Regions from separate parts of the Streptomyces sp. SP18BB07 genome, predicted to be linked through region 1. Evidence: predicted binding sites of a transcription regulator. Region 1 holds the regulator's gene; the other holds the start of a gene.

The links. The regulator HspR, encoded in region 1, represses chaperone genes until heat shock. The targets are predictions, from matches to a motif close to TTGAGNNNNNNNNNCTCAA.
Region 2: clpB (ATP-dependent chaperone ClpB) is a predicted target of HspR. The motif match lies at 703-721, and genes of this name have one in related genera.

The regions. Positions count from the first base shown of each region.
Region 1 is NZ_JAQYWT010000359.1:123,527-131,455, reverse strand. It holds partial or broken gene PUR53_RS38395 (fibronectin type III domain-containing protein) at 1-797, shown strand, start outside; gene PUR53_RS38390 (heat shock protein transcriptional repressor HspR) at 890-1,345, opposite strand; gene dnaJ (molecular chaperone DnaJ) at 1,351-2,526, opposite strand; gene grpE (nucleotide exchange factor GrpE) at 2,569-3,243, opposite strand; gene dnaK (molecular chaperone DnaK) at 3,240-5,087, opposite strand; gene PUR53_RS38370 (MraY family glycosyltransferase) at 5,658-6,812, opposite strand; gene PUR53_RS38365 ((Fe-S)-binding protein) at 7,034-7,929, shown strand, end outside.
Region 2 is NZ_JAQYWT010000342.1:429,804-437,732, reverse strand. It holds gene PUR53_RS33115 (hypothetical protein) at 1-53, shown strand, start outside; gene PUR53_RS33110 (pyridoxamine 5'-phosphate oxidase family protein) at 253-666, opposite strand; gene clpB (ATP-dependent chaperone ClpB) at 807-3,428, shown strand; gene PUR53_RS33100 (AAA family ATPase) at 3,568-4,848, shown strand; gene PUR53_RS33095 (RloB family protein) at 4,826-5,416, shown strand; gene PUR53_RS33090 (YbjN domain-containing protein) at 5,614-6,159, shown strand; gene PUR53_RS33085 (DUF397 domain-containing protein) at 6,596-6,772, opposite strand; gene PUR53_RS33080 (pyridoxal phosphate-dependent aminotransferase) at 6,793-7,929, opposite strand, start outside.

The DNA.
Region 1 (7,929 bases):
ACCGCGTGTACCGCCGCGCGGAGGGCGGGGCCTTCGCCGAGCCGATGACGACGACCACGGGTACGTCGTTCACGGACGCCACCCTCCCGGTCACCGGCGCGCGGTACCACTACGTGGTCCGCGCCCTCGACCAGGCCGGGAACGAGTCGCAGAGCACCGCGGAGAAGGCCGTCACCACCGTGGACCGGGTCGCACCCGGCGTTCCCCAGGGTGTGGACGTCACCGACGCTTCCGAGGACGGCGGCATCCGCGTCGGCTGGACGGCGGTCACGGGAGCGTCGTCGTACCGGGTGTACCGGGCTGCGAGCGCCGACGGCACCTACACCCGGGTCGGCACCACCGACCAGCTCTCGTACCGGGACGCCTCCGCCGAGCAGGGCGTCACCTACCACTACCGGGTGACCGCGGTCGACGCGGCGGGCAACGAGTCCGCGCGGTCCGCCTCCGTCGACGGGCGGCGCCGGGACGACACCCCGCCCTCCGCGGTCACGGGGCTGACCGCCACGCCGACCGAGTACGGCTTCGAACTGAACTGGGACGCCAACCCGACGCCCGACCTGGCCCGGTACGTCGTCTACGGTGGCGAACTCGTCGGCGACGAGGGCGAGAAGATGTGCTACGCGGGCGAGGTGGAGTGGCTGTCGGCCACCACGACCTCGTACGAGTACCGCACCGACCCGGACGGCGAGGAGCGCTGTTTCTTCGTCGACGCCGTGGACGACGACTGGAACTCGCACTACAAGTGGACCGGCGAGGCGGAGGTCGTGACGGCGACCGAACTGAACCCCGGGAGCTGACGCCAGCAACGGGCAGGGGCCCGGAGGTTCGTACGAACCTCCGGGCCCCTGCCCGTACTTGACGAGTCGTCAGACGAATGGCTGCCGAACCGTCAGTCGGACGACGTCTGCCGACCCTTCGGCCGCCACACCACCAACGCGCTGCTCTGCTGCACTTCCTGATACGGCACCAGATCGCGCCGGTACGACGCGTGGACCGCCGCCTCGCGCTGGCGCATGGCCGCGGCGGCGCCGTCGAGCGCGGCCTCCATCTCGGCCACCCTCGACTGGAGCGCGGCGACCTGGTTCTCCAGTTCGATGATGCGCTTGATGCCGGCCAGGTTGATGCCCTCGTCCTGCGACAACTGCTGGACGGTACGCAGCAGTTCGATGTCACGGGCCGAGTAGCGACGGCCCCGCCCGGCGGTGCGGTCCGGGGAGACCAGTCCGAGACGGTCGTACTGGCGCAGGGTCTGCGGGTGCAGACCGGAGAGCTGGGCGGCCACCGAGATGACGTACACCGGTGTCTCTTCCGTCAGCTCATAGGGGTTTCTACGGCGGCCGTCCATCACATTCATGCTCCCTTCGCGGCCTGGAACAGCTCCGCTCGCGGGTCCTCGCCCGCGGTCGCCTCGCGATACGCCTCCAGCGCGTCACGAGCCTTCCCCGACAGGTCCTTCGGGACACTCACCTCGACCGTGATCAGCAGGTCCCCCCGGGTGCCGTCCTTGCGGAAGGCGCCCTTGCCCCGGGCCCGCATCGTACGGCCGTTGGGGGTGCCCGGAGGCAGTTTCAGGGTGACCGGCGGTCCGCCCAGGGTCGGGACCCGGACCTCTCCGCCGAGTGCCGCCTCGGTGAACGTCACCGGGACGGTCACCGTGAGGTTGTCGTCCTTGCGGCCGAACACCGGGTGCGCATCGACGTGCACGACGACGTACAGGTCGCCCGCCGGGCCGCCCCGTTCGCCGGGGGCGCCCTTGCCGCGCAGCCGGATCCGCTGGCTGTCCAGGACGCCCGCCGGGATGCGGACCTGCATGGTGCGGGAGGACTTGGCGCGGCCCGAGCCCTTGCAGATCTCGCAGGGGTTCTCGGCGATCAGGCCCCGGCCCTTGCAGTCCGGGCAGGGGTCGGTCAGGGAGAAGCCGCCGCCGGAGCCCCGCGCGACCTGGCCGGTGCCGACGCAGGTCGGGCACACGCGGGGTGTGCCGTTGGCGTCGCCGGTGCCGGAACAGCCCTTGCAGGGCGACTGCGAGGACATCCGCAGGGGCACGGTCGCGCCCTCGATGGCCTCGGTGAAGCTCAGCGTGACCTCGGACTCGATGTCCTGGCCGCGCCGGGGCTGCACCCGCGTGGTGCCGGAGCTGCCCCGGTTGAACAGGCCGCCGAAGACATCGCCGATGCCCCCGCCGAAGCCGCCCGCCTGCCCCCCGCCCTGGGCGCCGCCGCCGAAGAGGTCGCCCAGGTCGAAGTTGAACGAGCCGCCGGCGCCGGGTCCGGGACGGAAGCCGCCGTTGCCGAAGAGGGCGCGGGCCTCGTCGTACTCCTTGCGCTTCTTGGGGTCACCGAGGATGTCGTTGGCCTCGGAGATCTCCTTGAAGCGCTCCTCGGCCTTGACGTTCCCCTTGTTGGCGTCCGGGTGGTACTCGCGGGCGAGCTTGCGGTACGCCTTCTTGATCTCGGCCTCGGTGGCGTCCTTGGGGACGCCGAGGACCTTGTAGTAGTCCTTCTCGATGAAGTCCTTGGTACTCATCCGCGACGTCCCTCCTTCCACCGGGTGTCCACTTCGTCGGCGTCAGCCCTCGTCCGGGCCACCGCTCTCCTTGTCGTCGGCCGCCTCGGCCTCCTCGGCCTTGGCGGTCTGCGCGCCGGGCTGCGGCTCGGCCACGGCCACCCGCGCGGGGCGGATGGTGCGCTCGCCGATGCGATACCCCGGCTGGAGAATCGCCACGCACGTCGTCTCGGTGACGTCGGGCGCGTAACTGTGCATCAGGGCCTCGTGGATCGTCGGGTCGAAGGGCTCGCCCTCCTTGCCGAACTGCATGAGTCCCATCTTCGCCGCCACGGTCTCGAGGGACTCGGCGACGGACTTGAAGCCGCCGACGAGTTCGCCGTGCTCCCGCGCGCGCCCGATGTCGTCGAGCACGGGCAGGAGTTCGGTGAGGAGGTTCGCGATGGCGATCTCCTTGACCTGGATCCGGTCGCGCTCGACCCGGCGACGGTAGTTCTGGTACTCGGCCTGGAGGCGCTGGAGGTCCGCCGTGCGCTCACCGAGCGCCGTACGCACCTGGTCCAGCTGCGCCGTCAGACCGGCCACCTGGGCCGTCGCTGCCGCGTCCCCGGCCGGGGCCGCCCCCTCCTGGGGGGCGGCCTTCGGCTCGGCGTCCTCGGAGCCGGAGGGGACATCAGGCTGCTGCGGCTGAGCCGACTGCGGCTGCTGCTCGTCGAAGCCCGGGGTCTCCTCCGTCACGCGGCACCGTCCTTCCGGTCCTCGTCGACGATCTCGGCGTCGACGACGTCATCGTCGGCCCTGGCGTCACCGGCGCCGGCGCCGGCCTCGCCGCCCGCGGCCTGCGCGGCCTGGGCGTCGGCGTAGAGGGCCTGGCCGAGCTTCTGCGAGACGGCCGCGACCTTCTCGGTGGCCGTGCGGATCTCGGCGGTGTCCTCGCCCTTGAGCGCTTCCTTCAGCTCGGCGACGGAGGCCTCGACCTCGGTCTTGATGTCACCGGGGACCTTGTCCTCGTTGTCCTTGAGGAACTTCTCGGTCTGGTAGACGAGCTGCTCGCCCTGGTTGCGGGTCTCGGCGGCCTCGCGGCGGCGGTGGTCCTCCTCCGCGTACTGCTCGGCCTCCTGGCGCATCCGGTCGACCTCGTCCTTCGGCAGCGAGGAGCCGCCGGTGACGGTCATCTTCTGCTCCTTGCCCGTGCCCAGGTCCTTCGCGGTCACGTGCATGATGCCGTTGGCGTCGATGTCGAAGGAGACCTCGATCTGCGGGACGCCGCGGGGCGCCGGCGGCAGACCGGTCAGCTCGAACATCCCGAGCTTCTTGTTGTACGCCGCGATCTCGCGCTCGCCCTGGTAGACCTGGATCTGCACGGACGGCTGGTTGTCCTCGGCGGTGGTGAAGATCTCGGACCGCTTGGTCGGGATCGTCGTGTTCCGCTCGATGAGCTTGGTCATGATGCCGCCCTTGGTCTCGATACCGAGGGACAGCGGGGTGACGTCGAGGAGCAGGACGTCCTTGACCTCACCCTTCAGGACACCGGCCTGGAGGGAGGCGCCGATGGCGACGACCTCGTCCGGGTTCACACCCTTGTTGGCCTCCTTGCCGCCGGTCAGCTCCTTGACGAGCTCGGCGACGGCGGGCATACGGGTGGAGCCACCGACGAGAACGACGTGGTCGATCTCGGACAGCGCGATGCCGGCGTCCTTGATGACGTTGTGGAACGGCGTCTTGCAGCGCTCCAGCAGGTCGGCCGTCAGCTGCTGGAACTGGGCGCGGGTGAGCTTCTCGTCCAGGTGCAGCGGGCCCTCGGCGGAGGCCGTGATGTAGGGCAGGTTGATCGAGGTCTCGGTGGAGGAGGACAGCTCGATCTTGGCCTTCTCGGCGGCCTCGCGGAGGCGCTGGAGGGCCATCTTGTCCTTGGCGAGGTCCACGCCGTGGCCGGCGCGGAACTGCTGCACCAGGTAGTCGACGACGCGCTGGTCCCAGTCGTCACCACCGAGGTGGTTGTCACCGTTGGTGGCCTTCACCTCGACGACGCCGTCGCCGATCTCCAGGAGGGACACGTCGAAGGTGCCGCCACCGAGGTCGAAGACCAGGATCGTCTGGTCGTCCTTGTCGAGGCCGTAGGCGAGGGCGGCGGCGGTGGGCTCGTTGACGATGCGCAGGACGTTCAGCCCCGCGATCTCACCGGCCTCCTTCGTCGCCTGGCGCTCGGAGTCGTTGAAGTACGCCGGGACGGTGATGACCGCGTCCGCGACCTTCTCGCCCAGGTAGGCCTCGGCGTCGCGCTTCAGCTTCTGCAGGATGAACGCGCTCATCTGCTGCGGGTTGAAGTGCTTCCCGTCGAGCTCGATCTTCCAGTCCGTGCCCATGTGACGCTTGACGGACCGGATCGTCCGGTCCACGTTCGTGACCGCCTGGCGCTTGGCCACCTCGCCGACGAGCACCTCACCGTTCTTGGCGAAGGCGACGACGGACGGCGTGGTCCTGGCGCCCTCTGCGTTGGTGATGACGGTGGGCTCGCCGCCTTCAAGAACGCTGACGACGGAGTTAGTCGTGCCCAGGTCGATGCCGACCGCACGTGCCATTTCAATTCCTCCAACAATGACTTGAGTGGAACGGACTCAAGTGTGCATGACGCCTCCCGATGGGTCAACAGACCTGAGTGGAGGAGACTCAACTCTTATGTTTTCCTTATACGCAACTGGCTGCTGACCTGCACGTATACGGCCACGGGGCAGGCGCTCATCGGGTACGAGAGTGACGTGCGGGGGTGGGGCTGCGGGTCGCCGAGGGGCGGGCGACGGGCGACGGGCGACGGGGAGAGCGGTGGAACCCCAGGGATCGCACCCCGCGCTCCCAGGCCCGCCAGGGCCTGCGCCCTTCAGGGGCGCGGGGAACTGCGCGAGAAGCCCCACCGGACCGGAGGCCGAACCGCTCCCGCGAGAGGAGCCGCCTCGCCGCCGACCGGGGCACCTGGTGACCTCGTCGATGCGCAGGCCCATCCCATGACGCAACGCCGACTCACCGGCGGCACCCGCCCCCTTAGCCCGCAGCAGCCGACCCCTCGCCCGCGAGCCGCCCCACGGCCGCCCGGGACCCACGCACAACCAGCCCAACCGGCAGGCACCCCGCCCCGGCCCCACCCGGCCCCAGCCCTACCCCACCCACCCCCTCCTCCCCAGTTCCGCCGTCTCCTGTTCCCGGAAGCGGTCGGGGCGGGGCGGTGGGCCGGGGGCGCGGCCCCCTGGGATGGGGTGGCGGCGGGTGAGCGGGGCGGGGGCGCGGTGGGCGCCCGTGGGAACGGCGCGGGGACCATTGACGCGCACGGAGGTCGCGGGCGTCGGTCTCGTCGTGGGCGGCGGGACGAAGAGCATGCCCAGGACGACCAGGCCGGTCGCCCCCGCCACCCACCACGCGGTGCGCGGCTGCGTCCACAGCATGTGGATGGCGAGCCCCACCCCCGTGGACCCCGCGGCCGCGACCCCCATCACGATCACCACCCCCGGCGGCGTGAGCCCGATCCGCCGCAGCCGGTGGGCGAGATGGTCCGGCCCGCCCCGCCACAACTCCCGCCCCGCCCGCTTCCGCGAGACCAGGACGAGGACCACGTCGGCGGTGGCCAGGGCCGTCAGGGCGAAGGGCGCCCCCACACCGGCCCCGTACCCGACGGCGTACACGTGCAGCACACCCCCCGCGAGCAGGAAGCCCACGAACAGCGCCCCGCACGTGCCGAGCACGACGCGCGCGGGCGGCCAGTTGTGCATCAGGAACCCGGTGAGCGCGGCGGCCAGCACGCTGAACAGCGTGGCCAGTCCGTCCATGACCTCGGCCGCCGCACACCCGCTCAGCGCGAACGCGGTGACCGCCCCGACCACCCCGAGCACCCCGTCGGAGCGCCCCATCCCCTTGAACCCGTGCACCACGAGGACGATCCAGACGACCCCCGCCATCCCGCCCAGCACGCCGAGTTCGCGGTACGGCACGACCAGCGCGGCACCGACGACCACCCCCGCCGCCCGCACCACGGCCGGCAGCCGCCACACATCACCGAGCAGCCCGAACACCCCGAGCCCGGCCCCGACGACGATCAGCCATCCGGCCTCGCGCCCGAGCGGAGCGACCCCGCTCCACTCCCCCACCCACGCCACGGCCCCCACCCCGCCCATCACCGCGAGGCCCCCGAGCAACGGCACCCGCCGCCCGCGCCGGCGCTCCGCGATCCCCAGCCGCAGCGCGGGCACGCGGACGGCCGCCGAGAGCACGGCGGTCAGCAACAGGGCGGAGGCGGCGGCGAGGATTCCATACAGCACGGATCCACGTTAGGTGGGAGTGTCACAATTTCTTACGAATAACACGATCGTTTTGAAACAGCACGATCACCCGAAACGCGACAGGCCGGTACTCAGGCAACCCTCAGCGACGCAGATCACCGCCCCCCTGGCTACAGTGCGGCTGAAGAACTGGGTAGTCTCAGACGGACTGCATAAGTTACTGCTTAGTAATCACCCTCGCAGGCCCGAGGAGCCCCGAAATGCAACTCGCCGCGATCATCGTGTCGCTGGTCCTGACCGTGGTCGGCGTCGCGCTGATCGCCCGAGCCGTGGCGCAGATCTACCGGTTCGTGAAGCTCGGTCAGCCGGTGCCGGCGGGCAGCCGTACGGACGACCCGAAGGCGCGCACGATCACCCTGGTCAAGGAGTTCCTCGGCCACACCCGGATGAACCGGTGGGGGATCGTCGGCTTCGCCCACTGGTTCGTCGCGATCGGCTTCCTGACGCTGCCGCCCACCCTCGCCCAGGCCTACGGCCAGCTGTTCCAGGCCGACTGGACGCTGCCGGTCATCGGCGGCTTCCTGCCGTTCGAGATGTACATCGAGTTCATCGGTGTGATGACGATCCTCGGCATCCTCGTGCTGATCGCCATCCGGCTGCTCAACCTGCCCTCCCGGGCGGGCCGCAAGTCGCGTTTCGCGGGCTCCAAGGCCTGGCAGGCGTACTTCGTCGAGTACGTCATCCTCACCATCGGCCTGGCGATCTACGCCCTGCGCGGCCTCGAGGGCGCCATCCACCACGTGGACCACTACGAGGCCGGCTACTTCGCCTCGTACCCGCTGGTCCTCGCCTTCAAGGACCTCGACCCGAACACCCTGCAGAACCTGATCTACTTCGTCGCGATGATCAAGATCGGCACCTCGCTGATCTGGATGATCACGGTCTCGCTGAACACCAACATGGGTGTCGCCTGGCACCGCTTCCTCGGCTTCCCGAACATCTGGTTCAAGCGGAACGCCGACGGCGCCACGGCCCTCGGCGGTCTCCAGCCGATGACCTCCGGCGGCAAGCCGATCGACTTCGCCGACCCCGGTGACGACGACGTCTTCGGTGTCTCCCAGGTGGAGCAGTTCTCCTGGAAGGGCATCCTCGACTT
Region 2 (7,929 bases), on a different contig from region 1:
AGCCGGAGGCCCCGGCCTCCACGGCCGTCTCAGCCACCCCCCGCAGTGCCTGAAGCGATTCCCCCGTCGTTTCAAATCGCTCAGGCGCTTCCCCCCAGCAGCGGCGTCACCGTGACCTGAACACGGTGACGCCGCTGCAGGTTCGGGGGACATTTCAGGATGTCCCCGGATATCGGCACAGGCCCGCCGCCCGCTCAGCTGTCCTGAAAAAGGCCAACCGGAAGCGGGCGGTCACCGTCCGTCCGCCGCCCGTCAGCCGCGCCCCAGCGCCCTCGTCAGCTCGATCTCGATCACCACGCGCAGCGGGTTCTCCCGCGGCTGCCTGCCGTACCGCTCGGCGTAGCGCCGCTCGGCGTCCGCGATCCGCTCGCGGTCCGTACGGACGAACGCGCGCCCCTCCAGCGTGGCCCAGCGCTTGCCCTCCATCTGGCACACGGCGACCCGGGCGCCCTCCTCCCCGGCCAGGCGCACATGCCGCGCCTTCGCGCTCGTCGAGCTGGTGATCACCCGAGCGAGGCGCGCCCCGGGCTCGTATGTAACCCCGACCGGCACCACGTGGGGGCTGCCGTCGGCGCGGAGGGTGGTGAGGGTGCAGAGATGGCGCTCCTGCCAGAAGGCGAGATACGCGGCGTCGGGATCACCCGGATCCACTCGGTATGTGCTCACGTCCTGGAATCTAGCGGGAACACTCCCGGCTCCACCTTGAGTGGAATAGACTCAACTTTGTGTACGTTGCCCAAGTCACTGTCACTGTCACTGTCACCGACGACCGACGCAACGGCTGACGCAAGGAGGGAAACGCGAACGTGGACGCCGAGCTGACCAACAGGAGCCGGGACGCGATCAACGCGGCCAGCAACCGGGCCGTGTCCGAGGGACACCCCGACTTCACCCCCGCCCACCTGCTGCTGGCTCTGCTCCAGGGCCAGGACAACGAGAACATCACGGACCTGCTCGCCGCCGTCGACGCCGATCAGGCGGCCGTGCGCGCGGGCGCCGAGAAGATCCTGGCCGGCCTGCCCAGCGTGACCGGCTCCACCGTCTCGCCGCCCCAGCCCAACCGCGAGCTGCTGAGCGTCGTCGCCGAGGCCCAGGCCAAGGCGAAGGAACTGGGCGACGAGTACGTCTCCACCGAGCACCTCCTGATCGGGATCGCGGAGAAGGGCGGCCAGGCCGGGGACGTACTCTCCCGGCAGGGGGCGAACGCCAGGAAGTTGCAGGAGGCGTTCCAGAAGGCAAGGGGAGGACGCCGGGTGACCACCGCCGATCCGGAGGGCCAGTACAAGGCCCTGGAGAAGTTCGGGACCGACTTCACTGCCGCCGCGCGGGAGGGCAAGCTCGATCCCGTCATCGGCCGGGACCAGGAGATCCGGCGGGTCGTCCAGGTGCTCAGCCGCCGTACGAAGAACAACCCGGTGCTGATCGGTGAGCCCGGTGTCGGCAAGACCGCCGTCGTCGAGGGGCTCGCCCAGCGGATCGTCAAGGGCGACGTGCCCGAGTCGCTGAAGAACAAGCGCCTGGTCGCGCTCGACCTGGGCGCGATGGTCGCCGGCGCGAAGTACCGAGGCGAGTTCGAGGAGCGACTGAAGACCGTGCTCGCGGAGATCAAGGACTCCGACGGGCAGATCATCACCTTCATCGACGAGCTGCACACAGTCGTCGGCGCGGGCGCCGGCGGCGACTCCGCGATGGACGCCGGCAACATGCTGAAGCCGATGCTGGCCCGCGGTGAGCTGCGCATGGTCGGCGCCACCACCCTCGACGAGTACCGCGAGCGCATCGAGAAGGACCCGGCGCTGGAGCGCCGCTTCCAGCAGGTGCTGGTCGCCGAGCCGACCGTCGAGGACACCATCGCCATCCTGCGCGGACTCAAGGGCCGCTACGAGGCCCACCACAAGGTCGTCATCGCGGACGCGGCGCTGGTCGCCGCCGCCACCCTCTCCGACCGCTACATCACCTCCCGCTTCCTCCCCGACAAGGCCATCGACCTCGTCGACGAGTCCGCCTCACGGCTCCGGATGGAGATCGACTCCTCGCCCGTCGAGATCGACGAGCTCCAGCGGTCCGTGGACCGGCTGCGCATGGAGGAGATGGCCCTCGACAAGGAGACCGACGCCGCCTCCCGCGAGCGCCTGGAGCGCCTGCGCCGCGACCTCGCCGACAAGGAGGAGGAGCTGCGCGGCCTCACCGCCCGCTGGGAGAAGGAGAAGCAGTCCCTCAACGCCGTCGGTGAACTCAAGGAGAAACTGGACGAGTTGCGCGGCCAGGCCGAACGCGCCCAGCGCGACGGCGACTTCGACACCGCCTCCAAGCTCCTCTACGGCGAGATCCCCACGCTGGAGCGGGCGTTGGAGGAGGCATCCGAGGCCGAGGAGGAGGCCGCCGCGTCCAAGAACACCATGGTCAAGGACGAGGTCGGCGCCGACGACATCGCGGACGTCGTCGCCTCCTGGACCGGCATCCCGGCGGGCCGGCTGCTGGAGGGCGAGACCCAGAAGCTGCTCCGCATGGAGGACGAGCTGGGCCGCCGCCTCATCGGCCAGACCGAGGCCGTACGCGCGGTGTCCGACGCCGTACGCCGCAGCCGGGCCGGTATCGCCGACCCGGACCGCCCGACCGGCTCCTTCGTCTTCCTGGGCCCGACGGGCGTCGGCAAGACGGAGCTGGCGAAGGCGCTGGCCGACTTCCTCTTCGACGACGAGCGGGCCATGATCCGCATCGACATGTCGGAGTACAGCGAGAAGCACAGCGTGGCCCGGCTGGTCGGCGCGCCCCCCGGCTACATCGGCTACGAGGAGGGCGGCCAGCTGACGGAGTCCGTCCGCAGGCGCCCGTACTCCGTGGTCCTGCTCGACGAGGTGGAGAAGGCCCACCCGGAGGTCTTCGACATCCTCCTCCAGGTCCTCGACGACGGCCGCCTCACCGACGGCCAGGGCCGCACGGTCGACTTCCGCAACACCATCCTGATCCTCACCTCGAACCTGGGCAGCCAGTACCTGGTCGACCCGCTCACCACCGAGGTGGTGAAGAAGCAGCAGGTCATGGACGTGGTGCGGGCCTCCTTCAAGCCGGAGTTCCTCAACCGCCTGGACGACCTGGTCGTCTTCTCCGCGCTGGACAAGGCGGAGCTGGAGCGCATCGCGAAGCTCCAGATCGACCGCCTCGCCAAGCGTCTCGCCGAGCGCCGCCTCACCCTGGAGATCACCCCCGCGGCCCTGGCCTGGCTCGCCGACGAGGGCAACGATCCGGCCTACGGCGCCCGCCCCCTGCGCCGCCTCGTCCAGACCGCCATCGGCGACCGCCTCGCCAAGGAGATCCTCTCCGGCGAGATCAAGGACGGCGACACGGTCCGCGTGGACACGTTCGGCGAGGGAGAGGGCCTGATCGTGGGTCCGGTACCGGCGCAGACTTCGGGCAAGACGCTGTAGTCGCCTGTGCCGAAGCAGGCCCGTCACCCTCGTGGGTGGCGGGCCTATATCCGTTCGCGAACGAGGACTAGCATGGGGAACACAGGGTCAATCGCGCGAATCACTTGTTCACAAGCTCGGGAAGTGAGGTGTACCCGCCGTGCTGCTCAGCTTCCGGGTGGCCAATCACGGCTCACTGCGCGAGCCGCAGGAGCTGAATCTCGTACCCGTCTACGAGGACGAGCGGCCCGCGCTGACGGTGGCGGCGATCTACGGGGCGAACGCGTCGGGGAAGTCGACGGTGCTGGACGCGTACCGGTTCTTCCTGGCAGCCGTGGAGGAATCGCAGGCGCAGTGGCTTCCCGATGCTCCTGTCGAGCGGCGGCCGTTCCTTCTGGACCACGACAGCAGGCGCGAACCCTCCAGGTACGCCGTGGACGTGCTGGTGGACCAGGTCCGCTACGTGTACGGGTTCGCGGTCTCGGACCGCAGCGTCGAGGAGGAGTGGCTCTACTCCTATCCCAGGGGCCGCAAGCGCGTCCTCTTCGAACGCCGGGCGATGGACGTGACCTTCGGGACGACACTGTCCGGTGAGCGGGTCGCCGCCGAGCGCGTGATGCGACCGAACAGCTTGTACCTCTCCGCCGCCGCGCAGAACGCGCACGTGGAGCTGAGCAGGGTTTGGCGGGCCATCAAGGGGGCCGCGGTCGTCTCGGACGACATTCGGCACGCGATCACTCAGGGAGGTGCCTTGCTCGCCAGGGTTCTCGCCGTCTTCGAGGAGGCGGGACTCGCACGAGGGGCCGACGTGCTCACGGCGGCCGACCTCGGGGTGCAGGGGGTGCGCGAGACCAGCGACGAGGACCCGATCAGCAAGATCCTCCGGCGTCACCAGGACTGGGAGAACTTGTCGACCGACACCAGGGCTGCCATTGGCAAGAAGATGGCGTTCGTGCACACCGTGGGGGACGAGGAGTTCCTGCTCCCGGCGCAGGACGAGTCGGCGGGCACCAAGACCTGGTTGAACCTGATGAGCTGGGCGTTGATGGCGGTGCACCAAGGCCAGCAGCTGTGGATCGACGAGGTGGACGTCAGCCTGCATCCCCTCCTCACCGCGAAGCTCCTGAAGCTCTTCCAGAGCCCGGAACTCAACCCCCGCGGCGCACAGCTGATCTTCACCACGCACAGCGCCACACTCCTCGGCACCATGCTCGGCGAGGAGGTCCTGCGCCGGGACCAGATCTGGTTCGTCGAGAAGAGCGCGGAGACCGGCGCGTCCGAGCTGTATCCGCTCAGCGACTTCAAGCCCCGCAAGGGGGAGAACTTCGAGCGCCGGTATCTGGCCGGCAGCTACGGCGCGGTGCCCGTCCTGCCGGACACGGCACTGGAGGACGTGGTCAGGGCGTACTGGGGGGCTCATGGCAAGGCCGTTTCCGCGTGAGGGGTCGGGCCGCAGGCGTGGCCCCACCCGCAGGTCCGCGCGGACGATGCTCGTCGTCTGCGGCAGCAAGGAGACCGAACGTCAGTACCTCCAGGGGCTGAGGGAACACCTCCGCAACCCCGCCGTCTCCGTCGTCGTCCGCGGCAAGGCCTGCTCGCCGACCCAGCTCGTCGACTACGCCAAGAAACAGCGCGGCCTCAGCAAGGGCAGCTTCGACGAGGTGTGGTGCGTCTTCGACGTGGATCAGTTCGTGGATGTCGCCGAGGCGGCCGCGGCCGCGCGCAAGGCGGGCATCATGGTGGCGGTCTCCAACCCGTGCTTCGAATTGTGGCTGCTGCTGCACTTCGCATCGCAGACAGCGCACGTGGCGACGTACAAGAAGCTGCTGCCACTGCTCCAGAAACATGTGCCGGGATACGACAAGACACGGGTCGACTTCGCGGTCTACCGCGAAGGTCGCGCCCATGCGGTGGAGCATGCGCGGAAGCTCGATCCGACCGGTGAAGCCCACATGCGGAACCCGTCGACGGGCGTATGGCGGCTGGTGGCACGTATGGAGGAAGGCTGACCGCGCCGCACCCGCCGATTCTCCTCATGCAGGGCAGAAAGTGATGGACCGGGGGTACCCGAAAGGTTCCCGGCCACGCTCGTAGCTGAATCCCCTCCCGGATCCGGCCAAGGGCGACGAACCACGCGGGGCGGGGGTTGCCACTCCCGCCCCCGCATGGGGGAGGATGGCGGAATCCGTACGAAGGGAAAATCACGGTGAGCATCGACCCGTCCTCGATTCCGAACTTCGGGGGCCAGCCCGAGCCGCAGCCCGGCCCGCCGCCCGGCCCCGTGGTCCCGGATCAGGACCTCGTGAAGCAGCTCCTGGACCAGATGGAGCTGAAGTACGTCGTCGACGACGAGGGTGACCTCGCGGCGCCGTGGGAGGAATTCCGTACGTACTTCATGTTCCGTGGCGAGGGTGACCAGCAGGTCTTCTCGGTGCGTACGTTCTACGACCGCCCGCACCAGATCGACGAGAAGCCGGCCCTGCTGGAGACCATCGACGACTGGAACCGCCGCACGCTGTGGCCCAAGGTCTACAGCCACACCCACGACGACGGCACGGTCCGTCTCATCGGCGAGGCCCAGCTGCTGATCGGCACCGGCGTCAGCCTGGAGCACTTCGTCTCGTCGACGGTGAGCTGGGTACGCGCGGCCATCGAGTTCGACAAGTGGCTCGTCGAGCAGCTCGGCCTGGCCGAGGACGTCGACGAGGCCGAAAAGCCCAAGGACGACGAGGGCGACCAGGGCGACGTGTAACCGCTCCGCACCCCTCCGCGGCCCCCGGTGGCCATCCACCCCGGGGACGAGGGGAGGCCTGGCCCACGACGGCCGGACAGCCCCGCAGACAAGCCCGCAGACAGACCCACAAGAGCCCGGCCGAAGCGCCTGCCACCACAGCGGCGCGCTCCTGCCGGGCTCTCGTCGTCCGGGGCGAGGGTGCTGCGACGCAGGGTGGCGCGGGAACCACAGGTCTTGTGGTTCGACCAATCCGCCGTGATCCAAGGTGACATGTGGCCGGCATCGCCGGCCCCTCACGGCCAGGTGCGCTCGATGCGGTCGTACCGCACGGCGTAGACCGCCGGGCCGCCTTTTCTTTCCCCCGGTTCTTTCAGGAGGTCAGCGGCCCGCCGGACCCTCGTGGACAAGGGCTCGGTGAGCCCGGAAGACGGACGGCGGCCGGGGCCCGGCCGCCTCAGCGGCGGTGGTGCTGCCCGGCCTTCGACTCGCCTGTGAAGACGGCCCAGGAGGCCGCGTCGAAGCACAGCGCCGGACCGTGCGGGACCTTGCTGTCACGGACCGGGACGACGACGGCCTGGAACGCGGAGGCCGTCCAGGCGCTGGGCGAAGCTCTGGTCGGAGGCGGTGACAGCGGGTGCCCCTGGTGGTGGGTCAGCTCAGGTTGCGCAGGCGCTCGGTCGCCTCGGCGAGGACGTCGAGGCGCTTGCAGAACGCGAACCGTACGAACGGGGCGCCGGCCTCGCGGTGGTCGTAGAAGACGGCGTTGGGGATGGCCACCACCCCCGCGCGCTCGGGCAGGGCGCGGCAGAAGGCGAAGCCGTCGGTCTCGCCGAGCGGGCGGATGTCGGTGGTGAGGAAGTACGTGCCCGCCGTGCGGAACACCCCGAAGCCGGCGTCCTTCAGGCCCGCCGCCAGCAGGTCCCGCTTGGCCAGCATGTCCGCGCGGAACGCCTCGAAGTAGCTGTCCGGCAGCGCGAGGGCCTCGGCGACCGCGTACTGGAACGGCCCCGACGCCACATAGGTGAGGTACTGCTTCGCCGAGCGCACCGCCGTCACCAGCGCGGGCGCGGCCGTCACCCAGCCCACCTTCCACCCGGTGAACGAGAACGTCTTGCCCGCGGACCCGATGGTGACCGTCCGCTCCCGCATCCCCGGGAACGACGCCAGCGGCAGATGCTCGGCGTCGTCGAAGACCAGGTGCTCGTAGACCTCGTCCGTCACCACCAGCAGGTCCCGCTCCACCGCCAGCTCGGCGATCGCCGTCAGCTCCTCGCGGGTGAGGACCGTGCCGGTCGGGTTGTGCGGTGTGTTGATCAGCAGCAGCCGCGTCCGGTCGGTGACCGCGTCCCGCAGCTCGTCCAGGTCCAGCCGGAACCGCCGGTCCCCGCCCGCGTCGCCCGAGCCCTCGGACGGCCGCAGCGTCACCGGTACGCGCGTGCCGCCCGCCATCGCGATGCAGGCCGCGTACGAGTCGTAGTACGGCTCCAGGGCCACCACCTCGTCGCCCGGCTCCAGCAGCCCGAGCAGGGCCGCCGCGATGGCCTCCGTGGCACCGGCCGTGACCAGCACCTCGCTATCCGGGTCGAACGTCAGTCCGTACCGTCGCCGCTGGTGGTCGACGATCGCGGCGCGCAGCTCGGGCACACCGGGACCCGGCGGGTACTGATTGCCCCGGCCGTCGCGCAGCGCCCGTACGGCGGCCTCGCGGATCTCCTCGGGGCCGTCCGTGTCCGGGAAGCCCTGCCCGAGGTTGATCGAGCCGGTCTGCAGGGCGAGCGCCGACATCTC